3 regions of the Staphylococcus dromedarii genome follow, and region 2 is predicted to be linked to each of the others. Evidence: riboswitches for the same ligand, from Rfam matches in the RefSeq annotation. Region 2 holds a riboswitch; each other region holds the start of a gene.
The links. Region 2 has a riboswitch for thiamine pyrophosphate ahead of MUA88_RS01875 (thiamine phosphate synthase). Riboswitches for the same ligand answer to the same signal wherever they lie in the genome.
Positions count from the first base shown of each region.

Region 1: it holds a riboswitch for thiamine pyrophosphate, as region 2 does, so the genes downstream of both, MUA88_RS10515 (3-oxoacyl-ACP reductase) here and MUA88_RS01875 (thiamine phosphate synthase) in region 2, are expected to answer to the same signal.
Region 3: it holds a riboswitch for thiamine pyrophosphate, as region 2 does, so the genes downstream of both, MUA88_RS03460 (ECF transporter S component) here and MUA88_RS01875 (thiamine phosphate synthase) in region 2, are expected to answer to the same signal.

Region 1 is NZ_CP094718.1:2,114,150-2,121,392, forward strand. Features, by position in the region: gene nrdD (anaerobic ribonucleoside-triphosphate reductase) at 1-1,019, opposite strand, end outside; TPP riboswitch at 1,319-1,419, shown strand; gene MUA88_RS10515 (3-oxoacyl-ACP reductase) at 1,645-2,397, shown strand; gene MUA88_RS10520 (LLM class flavin-dependent oxidoreductase) at 2,440-3,738, shown strand; gene MUA88_RS10525 (hypothetical protein) at 3,907-4,143, opposite strand; gene MUA88_RS10530 (poly(glycerol-phosphate) alpha-glucosyltransferase) at 4,157-5,785, opposite strand; tRNA gene MUA88_RS10535 (tRNA-Ser) at 6,310-6,402, opposite strand; gene MUA88_RS10540 (YibE/F family protein) at 6,612-7,243, shown strand, end outside.
Region 2 is NZ_CP094718.1:382,666-389,908, reverse strand. Features, by position in the region: gene MUA88_RS01890 (HesA/MoeB/ThiF family protein) at 1-761, opposite strand, end outside; gene MUA88_RS01885 (thiazole synthase) at 761-1,528, opposite strand; gene thiS (sulfur carrier protein ThiS) at 1,530-1,730, opposite strand; gene MUA88_RS01875 (thiamine phosphate synthase) at 1,730-2,326, opposite strand; TPP riboswitch at 2,422-2,531, opposite strand; gene MUA88_RS01870 (Bax inhibitor-1/YccA family protein) at 2,666-3,298, opposite strand; gene MUA88_RS01865 (LysM peptidoglycan-binding domain-containing protein) at 3,525-4,409, shown strand; gene MUA88_RS01860 (inorganic phosphate transporter) at 4,578-5,579, opposite strand; gene MUA88_RS01855 (DUF47 domain-containing protein) at 5,593-6,210, opposite strand; gene MUA88_RS01850 (IS110 family RNA-guided transposase) at 6,756-7,243, opposite strand, start outside.
Region 3 is NZ_CP094718.1:699,657-706,899, forward strand. Features, by position in the region: gene purN (phosphoribosylglycinamide formyltransferase) at 1-103, shown strand, start outside; gene purH (bifunctional phosphoribosylaminoimidazolecarboxamide formyltransferase/IMP cyclohydrolase) at 119-1,597, shown strand; gene purD (phosphoribosylamine--glycine ligase) at 1,613-2,851, shown strand; gene MUA88_RS03450 (energy-coupling factor transporter transmembrane component T family protein) at 3,002-3,793, opposite strand; gene MUA88_RS03455 (ABC transporter ATP-binding protein) at 3,786-5,192, opposite strand; gene MUA88_RS03460 (ECF transporter S component) at 5,207-5,782, opposite strand; TPP riboswitch at 5,916-6,015, opposite strand; gene graF (glycopeptide resistance-associated protein GraF) at 6,097-6,228, opposite strand; gene auxA (lipoteichoic acid stability factor AuxA) at 6,495-7,243, shown strand, end outside.

The sequences.
Region 1 (7,243 bases), 460 kb from region 2:
CGCTCATTAAAAATGGTCCAGAAACGGTCCTTGTCACCCTTCGATTCAAGCGCAATACGTGGTAAATTCAACGTGACAACCCCTAAGTTACAACGACCACTATTCTCATATTCTCCTTGTTCATTTTGCCAAGCGGGTAAGAATGATCGACATCCCATTGGCGCTTTAAAGTCCCCTAAAAGTTCAACCGTTTTATCATAATTCAAAATATCCGGATACATCCGTTTCATCGAACATTCTAACGCCAATTGTTTCACATCATAGTTTGGATCTGTTGGGGCAAAATTCACACCCTTTTTAATAGAAAAAACAAGTTTTGGGAAAATAGCTGTAATACGATCTTTTCCCAATCCTTTAATACGTGTTTGTAGGATCGCTTGTTGAATTTTTCGACTCATCTCATCCGTCCCTAATCCAAAACCAAATGTCACAAATGGCGTTTGCCCATTAGATGTATAAAGTGTGTTCACTTCATACTCCAGACTCTCAATCGCTTCAAAAATATCTTGTGTGACTTGTTCATCTACATAGCGCTCAACATCTTCTTCACGAACATATTTCTTCGCTGTCGCACGGTGTTTTCGTTCATTATGTATAGCATACACACCTAGTACCTCGTCAATACGGTCAATCGTACAGCCACCATATTGACTACTAGAGACGTTAGCAATAATTTGAACAAGTTGTGCAGCTGCTGTTTGAATGGATTTAGGTGATGTAACATGCGCATTTCCGATTTGAAAACCATTTTCCAACATGTCTTTCGCATCAATTAAGCAACAATTCGTAAGCGGTTGAAAAGGATGATAGTCCAGATCATGAAAGTGAATCTCTCCAGCTTGATGTGCCAAAGCAACATGTTGTGGTAATATGTGCGTTAACCCATAAGACTTCGATAAAACACCTGCTGTCAGGTCACGCATTGTCGCAAATGTTTGGCTATCTTTGTTCGCATTCTCATTCACAATTGTCGGATCTTTCGTCATCAATCCTTCAAGATCTTTTTCTAATTGATTCATCATTTCACTCCTCTTTCTATATATAGTGTCTATAAATTATGTTAGATACTATATATAGTATTTTCAACTCAAAACAAAGCCGTTAACTGATTTGTCATTTCTTTAAGAACGTTATGTGAACTTTGTGTTTTGAACAATTTTAACTTCTTTATGATGTGGGCGTGGGACAGAAATCTTTGTCACACATCTCATCATCTTTGCAGGGGTACTCAGCCTCGATTTGACCATAAGACAACTGTACCCTAGCCTGTCTTCACTTGACGATATACATCAGGTTCGATACATTGAAGTATATAAAAGAATCGCACTAGGGGTGTTCACGAACTGAGATGAGGGCGACCTCAAACCCTTTGTACCTGAACTAGGTCATACTAGCGTAGGAAAGTGTTAGCTAATTTAAGATAGGTATATAGAAGAGATGGCATTGGGGTAACCATACTCCATTTATAAAGAGTATGTACGTTAACGTATATTTTAATTCATCTTATAATCGCCATGCTTCTTTTTCAGTCACCAAATTCTACCCTCAAAATAATCACTACCTTTCATAAAATGTGAAGCGCAACTTTCCTTACTAGAGTTGCGTATTTTTTTATACATTTTAACCCTAAAAGGAGTGTTTTTTATGGCAAAAACTGCATTAATCACTGGAGCAAGTCGAGGTCTTGGCGCAACCATAGCACGTACCCTTGGCGCACAAGGATACAATGTCATTATTAACTATCATAAAAATCAGTCTGCAGCAGAGCAAGTTGCAAAGGATATTGGTGATAACCGCGCACTCGTTATTCAAGCTGATATTACAGAGCGTAAACAAGTAGATGAACTTGTTGCTAAAGGCACAGAGTACTTCGGGCAAATTGATGTAGTCATCAATAATGCATTAGTTAATTTTAAATTTGATCCAACAACACAAAAACCATTTCGGGAGTTAGATTGGTCAGACTATCAAGGGCAGATTGATGGCACATTGAAAGGGGCTTTTAACACAACACAAAGTGTCATTCCGCAAATGATTGAACGTCAAAACGGCACGATTATTAGCATCGGTACAAATTTATACCAAAATCCCGTAGTCCCTTATCATGAATATACAACCGCAAAAGCTGCGTTGATTGGCTTTACACGTAATATTTCAGCAGAACTTGGTCAGTACGGCATCAATGCCAATGTAGTGTCTGGTGGATTGTTGAAGACAACGGATGCAAGCGCAGTGACAACACCAGAAGTGTTTGACTTAATTACTCAAACAACGCCTTTACGCAAAGTAACAACACCTCAAGATGTGGCAAATATGGTTGCATTTCTTGCTTCCGAACAAGCACGTGGTATTACCGGCCAAAATATTACTGTTGATGGTGGACTTACAATGAATTAATACAGATACACAATCATTAGCGAAAGGAGACCTCTTTTACTCATGACAACAAAAGTCAAACAAATGAATATAGGTGTCTTAATTTATGGATGTGGTCATCATCAAGCTGCTTGGCGTATGCCAGATTCATCAATCAAACGACTCGGCGATAAACGCTACTATCAATCATTAGCACAACTTGCTGAACGCGGTTTACTTGATGCTGTCTTCTTTGCCGATAACCAATCTTTCCCTGCCAAAACAGATACAGCACTGCCAGCCTTTTGGTTTGATCCTATTGTCAATTTGACCGCAATATCACAAGTGACAGCACACATCGGCTTAGTCTCAACAATCTCAAGTACTTTTTCTAACCCATTCACAGCTGCTCGACAACTTCTGAGTTTAGATCATGTCACAGGTGGTCGTGTTGGTTGGAATCTTGTGACATCTATGACTGATTTAGAAGCTCAAAATCACAGTATATCTGCTTTACCTAATCATGAATCACGTTATGCTAAAGCAGATGAATTTGCCAAAGTGATGAATCAACTCTTCACATCTTGGCATACTAAAGCTTTCATCCACTCACGCGACGACAATCAAGTTATTCATTCAGATATGATTCAACCATTTCATCATCACGGCACGCACTTTAACGTGAAGGGACCTTCAACGACACCTGCTAGTCCACAAGGGAAACCAGTCGCCATGCAGGCAGGTGCTTCACCTCAAGGCATTGCATTAGCTACAAAATATGCAGAAGCCATTTATTCTGTATCTTGGAATATTCAACAAGCACGACAATTTCGCCAACGACTTGACAAACAACTTGCTAAAAATGGTGAAAAACGTCATATCAAAATCTTTCCAGGTCTTGTGACATATGTTGCGAAAACACGCGAAGAAGCAATGGCCAAAAAACACGCTTTAGACCACGCATTACCTATTGAGACAGCTTTGGAACAGCTTAGCTCCTTCGTCCAACAAGATTGTTTTGCATGGGATATTGATGATAAAGTGCCTGAGTTACCACCGATTGAAGATTTCACGGGACCTATTGGGCGATACGAAACCATCCTGACAATTATCAGAGACAAAGATCCAACAGTGCGTGAATTACTCGGCTATCTAAATGCAGGAGGTGGCCATCTTACACTTATTGGAACACCTGAAGATATTGTGGATACAATGGCACAATGGTTTGATGAAGGTGTGGCAGATGGTTTTAATTTGATGCCACCTACACTTCCTCATAGTCTTGAAGATTTTATTGAACTTGTAGTACCCGAACTACAACGTCGCGGTCTTTATCGTGAAAGGTACACGAGTCAAACATTCCGTGGACATTTAAACCTTTAAATATTAAAATAACGCACCCCTAAAATCGAGATTGTAAACATCACTTTTAGGGGTGCATATCATATTAAAAATCTTCATTTTTGCATTTTAGTATAAATCAAAATACATCAGAAAAGACTCATTTATAGATTCATTGCTATTTATTCCCAAACCTCAATACACGGTCCTTCATCTCAGTAAAAATAATCCTGCATAAATAAAAAATATTTTATTGCTGAGTCTCACTAAGTACAAAATAAGCATGATCAACATTGTAATAAACAACGCAGATTTATATTTTTTCTTTTCTTCCTTCTGTTCCTCTTCACCATTTTCCAAATAGGCTAATAACTCCGCTTCAATCTCTTTATTAATATCTTCATGTTCATTAGAGACAACATCTGTTTTTTTCACTTCATCTTGCATATCAATGATCTCCCTATCCTTCTTTCTTAAACACATGTTGGTATTGAATATATCCTGACAAATAATGTTGAATATCATCAATTCTTACGCGATAACCATGGTGTTTGATGAAAAAGCTATTCACAATGCGACTCGGCTTTTTAAAATACATTGCAATTTCAGGATAGAAAAAGCCCGTACGCTCATAATCGGCACGTGTGTGAATCTTGTCTATGAATTTTGTTTCATCCAATAATTCATCAACTAAATATTGATACCCTGATGTTTTCGCCTTTTCTACAAGATGATAGGTTGCCATTAACATCTCTAAAAATGTTGGGAATGTCGTCTCTCGTTGTTTCATATAATCCAAATGTGAGCTGACGTTTTGGATACCAAATCTAAAATATTTCTCTTCCGGTACAATTTGAACCAATTCATTCGTACAATAGCCAAGCCAATGGTCATGATATTTCCAATAGTCATTTTTGATGAAATGCTCAAACAATATTTGAACAGTTTTGAGCCAACGTTCATCATGATCCTGTTGATATAGGCGCAATAACCCAAGTGCTGCTTCTCCATCATAGTAAACGATACGATACTTTTCTTTAACCGAGAGATCTGGATAATTCAAAATATGTACCGTTTCCCCTGTTGATGCATCAATCATCTTTAATATACCTTCCGCAACACCTTGTGCGTGTTTTAAATAGTGCGTATTTTTGCCACCGTGTTTTAGATATTCACATATTGCAAAAATAAACGCAGCATTTTGTCCCAACTTAATCTCATTGATTTGTTCCGTATCATCAAAGACAAATTGAGCACCTGTCTCATCTGTCATCATATAGTGATCAATGACATATTCAATCGCACGTTCAGCAGGTGAGAAATCTTCTCCTAAATAAGACAATCCCTCTATCAATGAATACGTTGATGACAAATGACGCAACATATTATAGAAGTTAATCTTATTATCAAAATGTGGGAAATAGCCATAAATATATCGGCCATTAGGTTCCAACATGCTATTTAAAAATTTCGTGCTATGCACAATTAAACGATCCATCTCTTCATTCAAATCATCTATTTGACGTAAATTCTTTTGATAACCTTTGTTGTGAAGTGCATAAACACCCTCTCCATCGAAAATAAATCCCCGCGCATAAAATTTTGTAATCATTTGGCCTTTATAGTCTGCCATTCTGAACTTTCTATGATGTCCCGTATATTTCTTCAAATAATTATTAACATTTTCTTCCGAGAAATACATATTTGAAGTTCCTTTTGCAGGACGAACAAATGCATTGGCATTGATTTCTTCTGGCAAGAACGTTAAATGCCAATTTTTATCTAATGCAATACCAAAATCTACGTAGTTTCGACGCGTTTTAACCAGTTCTTCTACAACGTCATCGAACAACACTTCTTTAGTTTCTGTAACAATGTCCACTTTGATCCATTGCGGAAACTTACCCACTTTTGCTCTAAATTTTTGACAGAACTTATAAATATCTCGATCAAGATAACGACGATTTTTAAAAAGATTGACTTGGGCTTTTGTATCAGGGACCCCTAAGCTAATAAAAACATAATCATAGGCTAGCCCTTCTTGTTCAATCTTCTCAACAAGTTCTCGAATATTATTTTCTAACGTTATACTTTTTCTCCTTTTAAACCCATTTACTATACTTTACAAGTATTTTAAGATTTCTGCAATTATTAATAATAAGCAGAAGACAAATAGAAACCTAAATATTCAACTCCTTTATTAAGCATTAAATTGAATATATATCATTATTTTCTATTTTAATAATTTGATAATAAATATTTATAAGGAGGTTATTTTTAGTATTTCAAAATAGTTTGTTATCTATACAGTTTTTTGCTTCCAATCAAAAAAGGGAGTGGGACAGAAATCTTTGTCACTATAAAGATTTCGTCATCCCACTCCTGCAAGGTCACTAGAAGTTTTTAAAAATGTTTTTTACTTCAGACATCTACTACATGATACTGATTTCCATATTTAAAAGGAACACGCTGAGCACTATGTCTCAGCCCCATCCCACCACAAAAGGTAAAGAATCCAAAAAAAGAAGTTTCTCATATCATTATGAGAAACTTCTTTTTTTGTTCTGGAATCATCCAGTTCTTTTATCTATTAGTCTTGGATTTTACTTTTAATGGCGGAGGAAGAGGGATTCGAACCCCCGCGAGCCGTTAAGCCCCTGTCGGTTTTCAAGACCGATCCCTTCAGCCGGACTTGGGTATTCCTCCATGTCATCGAACACAAGAACCATAATATAATATACCTTATCTAATGTCAACATAAATTTAAAAGTTTTTTCGAAATTTCTCTCCCCTTACCCCTTAGCGGTTGCGATTCATTGCTCACTAGGCTACGCTTATTTTATTCTATCGTATTTCATTCACAAAAGGAGAGACTTCTATTGATTCAGCGATTACTCCAAAATCCATGGCATGTTATGATTGGCGTCTGCCTTGCACTAACAATCGCGCTGATTAGTTTCACATATTATAATGCTTCGTTTTATCAAGTTCCTATTGGAGAAGTGACAAAAATCAACTCACATCAGAGTAAAAAAACGTTAAATGCCCAACATAATAAAGATATGCACTACACAGATCAGCTATCTATCAAATTGTTGAACACAAATCAAAAAGGGACGACTGTCAAAGTCGAACATCAATATAATGGCTCTCACACCGAGGCGCAACCCTATCACACAGGAGACCGTCTGCTACTGCACATCAATCCCTCAACAAAAGAAGCTTATATTGTAGAGAAAAAACGAGATACCCTTGTTGTAACGATATTGAGTGTATTCATACTATCTTTACTGATTATTGGTCAAAGAATTGGTTTCCAATCTGTCCTTTCACTCGCTATGAATACAGGCGCTATCCTTGTCGCTGTCTGGATATATAACAAGTACCCTAACTTAAATTTGTTTCTTTTAATGAGTTTTGCTATCGTGCTTGCAACCATTTTAACACTCACACTCGTCACTGGTTGGCAATCACGTACAATTGTCACCATTGTCAGCACATTACTTGGTACATTCATATGCGTAGCCATCGCATGGCTTGTGATTAC
Region 2 (7,243 bases):
GAGTCTTTTTGTGTTAAATGGTGATATTGCTTTTGTCCACATACTAAGCAATCTGGTTCTTTCAATTCTGACACATCTACCGTACGCATCTTATGCGTATATACATCAATCGTCGTCATATGACTTGTTAATGATCCGTGCATAATATAATGAAAAACTTCTGCAACAATGAGGCTACATGCCATGTGTACTGCAGGAGGTAATACCCCATTAATTTCACAACGCTCCATTGTTTCTGGCATTTCTGGCATGATGCACTGCAAACAAGGTCCTTCATCATGAACAGGTAGTACACTCACTTGACTTCCTACTACTGCACCATATATATAAGGAATCTTCAATTTTCTCGTTGCTTCATTCAATAAATAGCGCATCTTAAATGTATCCATACCATCTAATACCATGTCGGGGTTGACTTGTTCTAACAGACTTAAAATGTTTTGTGCAGTTATTTCTTGATTATAGGTTACAACTTCCACTTCATGATTCATCGCATTTAAATGTTGCTTTAATGCTACTACTTTCGGAAGCATTGCTTCAGCATCTGCTGTTACATAACAACTTTGTCTGTGTAAATTAGACAGCGTCACAATATCTTTATCCACAATTGTTATTCGCCCTACACCACTGCGTACCAATTGTTCTGCCACACCACTGCCTAGTGCACCAACCCCCATGACAATCACATGAAGGTTTTGAAGTTTTCGTTGTCCTTCTTGACCAAAATGGGCATATTTTATCTGTCTATCATAACGTGTCATTATAAGAAGCCTAATCCTTCTGATGGGCTAGATTGTACTGCATTATATTTAATCGGAATACGTCCTGCCTCATAGCTTAAACGTCCTGCTTCAATTCCTTTTTTCATCGCTTCTGCCATCTTCACAGGATCTTTTGCGCGTGAAACTGCAGAGTTTAATAAAATAGCATCTGCACCAAGTTCCATTGCTTCTGCACAATCCTTTGCTGATCCGATACCTGCATCAACGATAACCGGCACTTTACTTTTTTCAATAATATAACGCAAATTAAGCGGGTTACTAATTCCTCTTCCTGTTCCGATTGGAGACGCTAACGGCATGATTGCATGCACACCTAACGCTTCTAAACGTTGGGCTAAAACAACATCATCTGAAATATATGGACAAACAATATAACCTTTTTCTAATAGAATTTCACATGCTTTATACGTTTCAAAAGGATCTGGCAATAAGGTATCGTCATCACCAATGACTTCTACTTTAATCATATCGCAGACACCTGCTTCATTTGCTAATTCAGCAATACGCACCGCTTCCTCTGCCGTTTTCGCCCCTGCTGTATTTGGAAAAGTAATAAATTGCTCTAAATCAACATTTGCGAGTGGATTTGGTAGTTCACGATCATATAAATGCATACGTCGTACTGCAAATGTTAATACCTCTGTTCCAGATGCAGCAATTGCTTCACTTTGAACCTGCTCATTATCAAATTTTCCCGTACCTAAAAATAATCTTGAGTTAAATTTTAAATTTCCAATATTAAACATTTTATCCGCCTCCTACAAATTCTAACAATTCTAAACGATCATCTGGTCGCACATAAGTCGATGCCCATTCTGAACGTTTCACAACCGTTTCATTATGTTCAACTGCCATGCGTTTTGCTTCAATACCAAAATGATCCAATACATCTTGGATCGTTGTGTCTGATTCAAATTGTTGTCGTTCACCATTCACTTGTATTTCAATCATGTCATTCCCTCCTTTTTCTGATGCCACTTCTGCACCATTTCTTCAAATACTGGAACTGATGTATCAAATGCACTACGAATACATGCTATCCCTACAAAATCTGAGTGAATTTCTTCTACAGTTTTAATATCTACGCCACCTATCGCAACAAGTGGCCAACTTCCTGATATCGCCAATTCTATTTCTTCATTTGTTCGTGGCGTCTTACCTTGCTTTGATGCGGAAGGAAACACATGACCATATATGCCAAAGTCTAAATGATGCGCCTTTGCTTCAATAATTGCTGAAATACTATGAACAGACATACTAATACGATATTCAGGACTCTCTGCTTTTAGTTGATATGCGATTGGGTCACCTTCTTTAAAATGCAATTGTCGAATCCCCATATCTTTGGCTAATTTAATGTCGGAATGAATGATGATTTTGGACTTAGGAAATTCTCTAAGTCGTAATAATGCTATCCATTCTGCTAAAGCTTTTTTGGACATGGGTGTCCTTAGTAACACGCCGTCAATTTGAGGTTCTATCATTGCTAAACGTTCAATATGTTTAGCTGTCAACACATCATAAGGTGTCACTGCAATAATCATGTAACGCCTCCTTTTTCAAATGCCACTTGTCCTGTATTGCAAAATAAAAAAGCTACTCTTCCACACAATAGTAGAAAAGCAGCTTCACAATTTATACGTAAGCAAAACCACTTTCCTACGCCAGTACTAACTGGATCAGGTTCAGGAATTTTGAAATACGTTTCAATCTCAGCCATCGTCTCTTATGGCACTTCCAGTGGATCATTTGATATTTAATTTTTAATCTTTCTAATGTCATGATATTAAAAAGTGCATCATAATTCAATATATTCTAAAAAGCATTTTAAAATTGTAGACCTTAAATATATTTAAAGATAATCTATATAAATTAAGATGTTATTATCTTCTCATTGTTTGGGCCAAGTTTAATGCATGACGAATAATACGGAATAAGTTTAAGAATAGGTTAAATCCCATCTCTCTTGGAGCAAAAGCACCACGCTTTAATCTGTTGAAATCATATAGCGTATATAGCAAGAAAAGTCCTAATCCTACTACTGAAATAACAGTATATAACATTGGAACGTGGAATATCCAAGCTACAATACTCATACAGATGAGCGCAATAAGTGTTACAAATAAATATTTCCCCATACCCGATGCATCACGAATGACAAAAAATCCAAGTATACCAAATACAACAAATCCTGTAACAGCCAATGACACAATCATTAAAAAGGTTTGACCACCTAGATTTGCTAATGAATACATGAATGTCGCATAAGAAAGCAATCCTGCTACAATTGTATAAATGTGTGAAATAATAGGCCCACTAAAACGTGCACGCTGCAAAACCATTGTGATTAAAATTAACATAGCGAGCCCAATAGACATCGGTTGGCGCCATTCTGCTGGTAGGTATTGGCCAAAATATACTGAAATACCAAATATTAACCAATAATACATGAAAAATAACCAAACTTGTCCATAGCGTTTATGATAAGACGATTGTTGTTTTGTACTTTCGTTCATAAAAATCTCCTTTATATTACACTAATGTGATTGAATGTAACATTTACTTTAACATATGTCTATTTTATCTCACAGCACTTTATTTATGAGTGAGGGATTAATAAACATTTTAAATTCATTACATGTTTGTAACATTTCACAAATTTAAAATAATGTTTGATATTATGTATAAGATGATAATTGTAGAAAAAATAAGATTCTTTTGAATACATAAGGAGGAAACACTTTGAAAAAATTTGCACTTGCATTAACCGTTACTTCTGGTGCTGCAGCAGTCCTTGCTCACCAAGATGCAGAAGCTTCTACACAACACGCCGTACAAGCTGGTGATTCTTTATGGGACGTAGCAGCACAATATGGCACAACAGTTGAAGCTATTAAACAAGCTAACGGGCTTACAAATAATATGATTTTCCCTGGTCAAACACTATCAATTAGTGCCACTTCAGGACAGTACACTACTCAAAACCAAAATACATCACAATATAATACATCAACATCCCCTGCCACATCTTCACAGTCGTCAAGCAATGGTCACACAGTTGTTGCAGGTGAATCTTTAGACATCATTGCAGCAAGATACGGTGTAACAGTTCAAGATTTGATGAATGCTAACGGTATGTCTGGCTACTTAATTCATCCAAATCAATCTTTACAAATTCCAAGTCAATCAAATACAAGCACTGCAACTGCTTCATACTCAAATGCAACAGCTGTAGGCTCCGGTAATGGAACAACAGTCGCACAAACAAGCACTGCGAATCAATCACCATCATTCAACCACCAAAACTTATACACTTGGGGACAATGCACATGGCATGTTTTCAATCGTCGTGCTGAAACTGGACAACCTATTAGCACATATTGGTGGAATGCAGATCATTGGGCAGGTGCTGCCTCAGCCGATGGTTATACAGTAAACAACGTGCCTCAAGCTGGTTCGATTATGCAAACAACTGAAGGCGCTGTAGGTCATGTTGCTTACGTTGAACGCGTTAATCCAGATAACAGTGTCTTAGTATCAGAAATGAACTACAATACAGCACCCGGTCAAGTAGGTTACCGTACTGTACCAGGTTCACTTTCAAATTCATATAATTATATTCATTAATATATAAAGAAGTTGGGATACCGATAGATAGCGTCCCAATTTCTTTTTTGGATAAACTGATTCAATTCTGAGAACATGTTAAACTTTTCCACTTTATTAAGTTAATCTTTCATGCTATATATACAAAAAAGGATTGAGACATTTTTATATGCCTCAATCCTTTTTATATTAGAAAAATAGGTTCAAAATGAGATAAATGACTGCCGAAAGTACCGCAGAAATTGGTAATGTAATGAACCATGTAACAATCATACGTTTTGCTGTATTCCAATGAACACCTTTAATACGGTTAGCTGAACCTACCCCAAGGATAGATGATGATACAACGTGTGTTGTAGAAAGTGGAAAGTGTAATGATGATGCTACGAAAATTGTTAGAGCAGATGATAAGTCAGCTGCTGCACCATTAGCTGGACGGATTTTCATAATATTCCCACCAACTGTTTTAATAATTTTCCAACCACCTACTGCTGTACCAAATCCCATTGCTGCCGCACAAGCTATTTTTACCCATAATGCTGGTTCAACACTTGTTTGCATGCCTGCAACAATTAATGCCATCGTAATGATACCCATTGACTTCTGCGCATCATTCGTACCATGTGAGAATGATTGTAATGCTGCCGTAAAGATTTGGAAAATACGGAAGTTACGATTTGTTCTTGCAAGATTAGCATTTTTAAAGACAATCTTCACAATTGAATACATGGTAAAACCTACAGTAAAAGCAATTAAAGGTGACAAAATCAGTACGAGTACAATTTTTGTAAATCCTTGTAAATGTAGCACGCTGATTGAACCAGCTGATGCAATTGCTGCACCTGCAATCGCACCAATTAAAGCATGTGATGAAGAACTTGGGATACCGTAGTACCAAGTCACCAAATTCCATATAATTGCTGCAAGAATCGCTGCAAGTACAACGACTAATCCATTATCAAGATGGAATGGGTTAACGATTTCTTTTGTAATTGTTGATGCAACACCCGTAAATGTTAATGCACCAATAAAGTTCATAATAGCTGCTAAAAAGATGGCATGTCTTGGTGACAATGCACGTGTTGAAACAGCTGTTGCTACTGCATTGGCCGTGTCATGAAATCCATTGATAAAGTCAAAAACCAACGAGAATATAACGATCGCAATCGTTACAAATATCAAATACTCCATAAGTGAGGACTCCTTAGCTATTTTTCATGATTATTGTTTCAAAGTTGTTTGCGACTGCCTGACAACGGTCAGCAATATTTTCTAAGCTCTCATAAATATCTTTGATCTTAATCAAAGTAATTGGGTCCGTTTCACTATTGAAGATATGTTTAATAGATTGTCGTAAAATACCGTCACAATTTGTTTCATATTCTTTAATATTAATTGAATGTACACGCATATGTGATAATTTCTTTTCAGTTAATAATCCAATGGCCAACTTCATCTCACCAATAGCCTTTTGAATATTGTCCACAAATTCGAGCATGTATTCATCTGAATATTCGATAGAGTACATTTCAAACATGGCAGACGTTTCTTCCATTGCGTCAAGTACGTCATCAATAGCGTTACACAATGACATAATGTCTTCACGCTCGATTGGTGTAATGAATGTTTGGTTCAAGTCTGTAATAACTTGATGCATCAAATCATCACCGTGCGATTCATACGTCTTAATGTTTTCAGCATAAGTTCTTAAATCAAGGTGCGTTTTAAAGTCCATCTTGCCGAACTCTACTGCCGCTCGATCTAGGTTGAAGATCATATCTTCTAATCGCTCCATGAACTTATCCTTTTTCTTCTTAATCATGTTAAATCCTCCGTTCAGCGATTGGTGCAATCACTTTTAAGAGAGTTAATTCAACTTTAATATTACAATTCTTAAAAATGATATTAACGCTTAAGACATGATTGTCGCCAAATTGCCGTTTATTTATTCAAATGACAAAATGTCACTTGTATTCATTCAGATTTTTTACCTATATTTGAAAATATCACATATTGTAACAGTCGACAATCAAATTTACAAAACCTTAACATTTTATTTTCTTATAAAACGTGTAATAAGGGAGTGGGACAGAAATCTTTATTACTATAAAAGATTTCGTCGTCCCACCCCGGCAAGGGTGACTAGAAGTGAAAAAAGTTTTTTAAAACGCATTTTCACTTCAGACACCTACTGCCACTATACTTATATCTATATTCAAAAGAAAGGAACTGAGCACTATGTCCCAGCCCCATATCCTACGATTAGTCAAGCACTTTATTTAAGTGAGTGCTAAAAAAGGCATCACTAAATAAACCTATGTTAGTAAAAAATTTTTGGAATGTGTTATTATGATGGTAGATAGGTTATCAGTGCGGTGACATTCGATAATCGTATTCTTTATTGTTAATAACTAAGTGATGAATAGTTTTTAACAGCTTGTTCACACAAGCAATAACTGCAGTCTTATGGCCTTTTCCATAAGGCTGTTCTTTTAATTTATAATAGTAATCAACAATGTGGTTGGCATATAGTCTTTGTACTTTCAACATGTTTTGTACAATGATGTAAAATAATGACCTTGCACGTTTATTTCCTCGCTTATTTATTTTGTCTTTGTAATGTGTTTTTCCTGATTGATATCTTTTTATATCAATACCAATATAAGCATTCAGCTGTTTATGAGAAGTGAAAGCACGTATATCACCTAGTTCTCCAATTACCATAGCTGCAGTTAACTCTCCAATACCTGGAATAGATGTTAATATTTTAAATTCATCAAGTGTTTGAGCTAAGTCAATAAGTTGAGTTTGAATGGCTAATTGTCTTTCCATTGAATTAAGTAAATCATCAATTG
Region 3 (7,243 bases), 320 kb from region 2:
ATGCCCAATTTATGAGGATGATACGAAAGCAACATTAGAAGGACGCATTAAAGAATTGGAATACGAATTGTATCCAGAAGTCATACAACAGATTATTCAATAAGGAGCTTGAAGACGGATGAAAAAAGCGATATTAAGCGTTTCTGATAAAACAGGTATTACTGAATTTGCGAAAAAACTTGTAGCAGAAGGTTTTGAGTTGTATTCAACAGGTGGTACATACCGTGCGATTGAAGAGGCAGGTGTGCCAGTAGCATCAGTATCAGAACTCACACAATTTGATGAAATTATGGATGGACGTGTAAAAACATTACATCCAGCTGTACACGGTGGTATTTTGGCAGATCGTGATAAGCCTGAGCACCTTGAACAATTAGCAGCCCAAAATATCGACTTGATCGATATGGTCGTTGTAAATTTATATCCATTTCAAGAGACGGTTAAGAATCCTGATGTAACAGAAATGGATGCGATTGAAAATATTGATATTGGTGGTCCGACAATGTTACGTGCAGCTGCCAAGAACTTTAAGCACGTGACAACAATTGTTGATCCTGCAGACTACGATCATGTTATTTCAAAGTTACAACAAGGAACGTTAGATGAAGCGTATCGCAAATCATTGATGATCAAAGTATTTAAACATACGTTTGAATATGATCAAGCAATTACGAATTTCTTTAGTAAGAATGAAGAAGTATTACGCTATGGTGAAAACCCACAACAATCTGCTACGTTTATCCGTACATCTCATGCAGCTAATACGTTAGCTGGTACAACACAACATCATGGGAAACAGTTAAGTTATAACAATATTAAAGACGCAGATGCCGCATTGACATTGGTAAAACAGTTTGAAGGTCCTGCAGCTGTTGCGGTGAAACATATGAATCCATGTGGTGTGGGTATTGGAGAAACAATTCATGAAGCCTATTTAAACGCCTATGAAGCGGATAGTCAATCTATTTTTGGTGGGATTGTGGCACTGAACCGTCCAGTAACTAAGGAATTAGCTGAGTCATTACACAGTATTTTCTTAGAAGTGATTATTGCACCACAATTTGATGAAACGGCTTTAGCGGTATTACAACAAAAGAAAAATATCCGATTATTAGAAGTCGACATGACAAATGATTCTGATGAGCAAGAGTTTGTATCTGTTTCGGGTGGTTACCTCGTGCAAGATAAAGATACTTTTGATGTGCCTCAATCAGAGATGAAAGTTGTGACAGAAGTTGCACCAACGGATGAACAATGGGAAGCGCTTCTGTTAGGATGGAAAGTTGTTAAAGCAGTGAAAAGTAATGCCATCGTCTTAGCAAATAACAAGCAAACAGTGGGTATTGGTGCAGGTCAAATGAATCGTGTAGGCTCAGCTGAAATTGCAATTGAACGTGCGATTGAAATGAACGATCAAGTGATTCTTGCTTCAGATGGATTTTTCCCAATGGATGATACAGTTGAAACAGCTGCTAAGGCAGGTATTAAAGCTATTATCCAACCAGGTGGTTCTATTAAAGACCAAGATTCAATTGATATGGCAAATAAACACGGCATCGCAATGGTGACAACAGGTATGCGTCATTTCAAACATTAAGGGGGACCATTACTTATGAATATTCTAGTTATTGGTGGCGGTGGACGTGAACATGTCCTTGCCAAGAAATTAAGTAAATCACCACTTGTTGAACAGGTATTTGCTATTCCAGGGAATGATGCGATGACACATGTGGCAGAAGTACATTCAGAAATTGCTGAGACAGAACATGAAAAAATTGTTACTTTTGCGCAAGAACATAAAATACAATGGACAGTCATTGGACCAGAACAGCCATTAACAGAAGGTCTTGCGGATCGTTTACGTAAAGCAGGTGTTAAAGTGTTTGGCCCAAATAAAGCGGCTGCTCAAATTGAAGGCTCGAAGTCATTTGCAAAACAACTGATGGCAAAATATGATATTCCAACTGCCGAATATCAAGAAATCGATACAAAAACAGACGCATTGCGCTATATTGAGCAATGTGAGCTGCCTATCGTATTAAAGAAAGACGGTCTTGCAGCAGGGAAAGGGGTCATTATTGCTGAAACCCGTGAAGCAGCTAGAGATGCTGTTGAAACGTTATATCCTGATGAGAATAGTAAAGTTGTATTTGAACAGTTTTTACAAGGTGAAGAATTTTCTTTAATGACTTTTGTAAATGGAGATTATGCGGTGCCATTTGATACAATTGCGCAAGATCACAAGCGTGCCTATGATCATGATGAAGGGCCAAACACAGGAGGTATGGGTGCGTATTGTCCTGTTCCACATATTGGACAAGATGTATTAGATGTCACGAATGAGCGCATTGCGCAACCCATTGCACGTGCGCTACAAGAAGAAGGGTACCACTTCTTTGGTCTCCTTTATATCGGTGCGATTTTAACAGAAGAAGGACCGAAAGTGATTGAATTCAATGCACGATTTGGTGATCCAGAAGCCCAAGTATTGCTGACACGTATGGAAAGTGATCTAATGGCACATATCATACAGCTAGAGGCAAGAGAACCCATTAATATGTCTTGGAAAGAAGATTCAGTCGTCGGCGTGATGTTAGCCTCGAAAGGATATCCAAATGCTTATGAAAAAGGGCATGTGGTCACTGGTTTTGAATCAGATATTGATCATTATTTTGTGAGTGGATTAAAACATGACGGTACATCTTATGTCAATGCAGGCGGACGTGTGATCTTAGCCATTGGTGAAGGCGATACAATTGCAGATGCACAACGTGAGGCATATCGACGTGTGGAACAAGTTAAGAGTGATGCATTATTCTATCGTAAAGATATTGCAAACAAAGCATTATAATACAAAAAAGATGATTTGGAAGTGGTAAGTTTCCAAATCATCTTTTTATGTTCGATAGCATACGATAAACGGGAAAGGTATGCTTACTTGTTTATCACGCCTTTTCACATCCTCGAGATCGTGAAAACGCAAATGATAGATTATGATTGACTAACGTGCATCTAAAATACCTGTAATCGGTAGATAACTTGCACTGGTAAATGCTAATGTAATGATGCCTAGCATGATAACGATTAGTAAAAGGTCACGATAGCTGAATGGGACATGATAGTAGTAGGTACGCTTCCCATCATGAAATCCTTTTTTTTCCATTGCCACAGCAAGACGGTGTGCTTTTCGTATATTTTGACTAAGTAGAGGAATCAAGAGATGTTTAAATCTTTTAAAACCACTATAGTTTTTGTTGCTAATCATTTGATAGCGCATTTTGAGTGAATTGCGTAATTGGAATACAGATTCAATCATTAACGGAATCATACGAAATGCAGCCATAAAGGCATAAGCAACTTTCGGTGGTACTTTGAGATGTTGCATAAGACTGTAGAAAATCATAATGACTTGCGATGTGAACGCAATGGATAATCCGAAGTAACTGATGACGATGGTTCTTAGAGCAAGATGTAAACCTCTGACTAAGCTTTCAACACTAATTTTGACAAAGCCAAATTCTAATAACACGTGGGTCCCATTACCATAAAAAATCATAAATAATGATGAAGTCAGTGCAAAGAACGTAGCCATCATTACAAATGAAGCGACGACTTTCCATTTTGTGCCTGCAACACAAAGTAAAAAGACAAGCATGAAAAGTGCCAAATATAACATGACATCAAAGTTATGAACAAAAATAATGAAGAAGAACAAAGCAACAGCTAGGAAGAGCTTTGTCACAATATTGACGTTATCCATAAAAGTATGACGCGTTTTCCACGATTCAATCATGTGATGGCACCTCCAATTCATGCAACATGCCATCTGACACTTCAAAATGTCGTGATGGGTAGCGTTCAATAATATGTGGGTCATGTGTAATCATGATAATCGTTTGACCTTTTGCAACGCGCTCTTGGAATAGTGTAATTAATTTAAACGTATTATGACTATCCAATCCAAATGTAGGTTCATCGAGTAAGATGACATCTGCATTGGTACTTAATGCAGTTGCGACACTCAGGCGTCTTTTTTGTCCCATTGAAAGCTCGAAAGGATGTTGTTTCGAAACATGCGCGAGATCAAGTAGTGCTAGCATTGCCTTCGTTTGCTCCTCAGCATGTTGCGGATCCATGTATTCATAGTTCACAAAGATTTCATCGTAAACACTGTTTTGAATAAATTGGAGTTCTGGATTTTGATAAACCAAATATATATGACTGGCAGCATCACGTACTTTTTTTAATGTCTGTTGATTCCATTGCATTTTCCCTTGATAAGGAATCAATTGCATCATTGATTCGAATAACGTTGTTTTGCCCGTTCCATTTTTGCCAGTGATTGTTAACCATTCACCTGGATGAACTTCAAGCTCAGGAACATGATAGAGCATTTTTTTACTACGTTGGATAGCACCATCTTTGTATTTAAAATGGAAACTTTGTGATGATGTATCTTTAGTATGTGTTGGAGGAGGCGCGGAGTCCCATGCATGAGGATGCCATACACCATATTCCGTTAATACGTCCTCAAAATTTGCTAATATCATGTCTGGCGTACCTTGTTGAATGATGCGACCGTGATGATCCATGAGAATAACACGATCAACGTAATCCCAAACATGCGCCACTTTATGTTCTACGATTAATACCGTTTGATCGGCCCATAAGTCTTTGAGTAAGTCCCACAGATTTTGAGTTGCTTCGATATCTAACATCGCAGTTGGTTCATCCAAGAACAAAGTGTCTGCTTCCATTAATAACGTACCAGCAATGGCTAGTTTTTGTTTCATGCCACCACTTAATTGATTAATAGATTGTTTGGGATTGACATCAAGCTGTACCTTTTTAAGTGCATCATGAATACGTTCATCCATCTCTTCTTGAGGCACTTGTTGATTTTCTAGTATGAACGCGAGTTCTTCGTTCACTTGTGGCATACAGAATTGAGAGTCTGGATCTTGGAAGATGACACCTGCATGGTAAGCTACCTCCAATTCATCATACTTCATTGGTAAATCAATGAGATCAGGTACAATGCCACTTAATACATTGAGTAGCGTACTTTTACCAGAGCCAGATGGCCCAAGTAAGAGTACTTTTTCTTTATCTTTGATTTCGATATCGAGACCATCAAATATTTTAGTGGTTGCACTTGGATATTTTAGGCGTAGATTTTTTGCTTTAAGCAATGTATGTTCTCTCCTTATAAGGAATCATAGTCGTCTTTAGATGCTGGTCTGAATAACTTAGTGACACCTGTCTGATCAAGTGCTTTGACTAGATAATATGGAAAGGCACCTGCAAGTACGACACCACTAATGATACGGAAGACAATATAGAGGATAAGATTCCATTGTGCAACCTCACCTAAATAACCATAATACCAGTCAATTGGTAAACTAATGAGTGCAGCTGATAAACCTGCTAAAAGTGCAATCATAAATGAGCGTGAACGATAGCGAACGATTGCAAAAACAAGCTCACAAGCGAGACCTTGTAAAAGCGCATAGACAATCGTTGGAATATCAAAACGACCCATCATAATTGTCTCACCAGCACCAGCTGCAAACTCAGCAAGTAATGCAATCCCCATTTTAGGAATGATAAGATATGCTACAACGGCTGCTGCGAACCACATACCGTATAAAAGTTGGTCAATTTGTAAACCTAATGGCTGAATCGTTTTAGTAACTACCCACCAAATGTTGTAAACCACACCGAAAATGACAGAGACTAGAACTGTCACGAGTATGTCTGATAATGTTAAGCCTTTTTTCATTGTAAAGGACCTCCTAAAAAATAAAAACGCACACCCCTAGAGTAGGGATATGCGTCGATCTATGAACGAGGCTATAACTATTATTATGTAAGCAACTCAAATAAATGTGCGTCTCATTGCCGCAAATATTAAATATAAACGTCGTACACTTTCCTCCGCTAGTATCACCTAGGTCAGGTACAAAGGGTTTGAGGATATTCCTCATCTCAGTTCTCACACCCCTAGTGCGTGCGTATTCAATTGATATAAACAATGTACATGTCTCACAACAAAAAGTCAAGAGAATGAATGCCTCTTGACTTGATATAAGAATATTAATCTAACGTGCTTTGGATATCGTCTTTTGTTTTATCGATACCATCTTTTGCCTCATTAGCTTTATCTTTTAATTGTTCTTCTTTTTCTTTAGCTTGTTCAGCTGCTTTTTTTAAATCTTTTTCTGACATGATAAAACACTCCTTTAATTTTATTGTTAGTTATCTATATCCGTTCTATGGGTTATTAAACATGATTTTTGGAGTTTTTTTAGTATGTGGATGATTGGAGGACTAAAGCAACTTTCTCATTATTCGGTTGATGAGTTTAATCTAACTAACACACATTTAAAATGATTTTGACTATCACAAATTTATAGTCATACTAGAGACTGAATTTAATCAATTATAAAGACATCAGACAATTGTTCATATATAATAATTTATGAGGTGAGAGGATGTCCTTTTTTAATAAGTACACCGAAGTGATTTATTCCTATATTATAGGTGCGCTTGCAATATTGCTGAGTATTATTATTTTCGTAAATATACCGCTTATTGAACAACTCAACTCAGGTAAACATCATGTATCTCGTATTGATAATGTTTGGGATTTTATCATGACCTTTTTCCATGAGATTATCCGTGTAATGAGTAAATACATTGGAGAGTTCCCATTAGTGAGTGGTTTGATTATACTGGCATTTGGGATTCTAATGTTAGTGATTGCAAGAGTTTTAACCAATACAACACGATTTGATTACGACATATCGATCTTTTTCCTATTAATCGGTATTATTTTCTTCGTATTAACATTAATTTTTATGTCACAAGTCTATGGGATTTTAGCATTTATTTTTATTTTCCCATTTTTAATTCATATTGGTTATATTACTTTTAAAGATGAACTTAATCCATTGCACCGAAAGCAACACTACTTGTGGTTGATTTTTGGATATGGTATTAGTTATGTATTTACACAATTAGCGTTATATTCACGACTTGAAGGACGAGAAGTAGCACCCATTGATGTGCTGAGTATTAATACTTTCTTTTTAGTGTTATGGCTACTGGGTCAAATGGCAATATGGAACTTCTTGTTTTTACGTCGTTCTTTACCTGTCTTTCATGAAGAGTTGGATGAGGCAGCCAGCCAATATTTACGCAGCAAAAAATATCAATATAGTGATCAGTCTAAAGTGCAGTT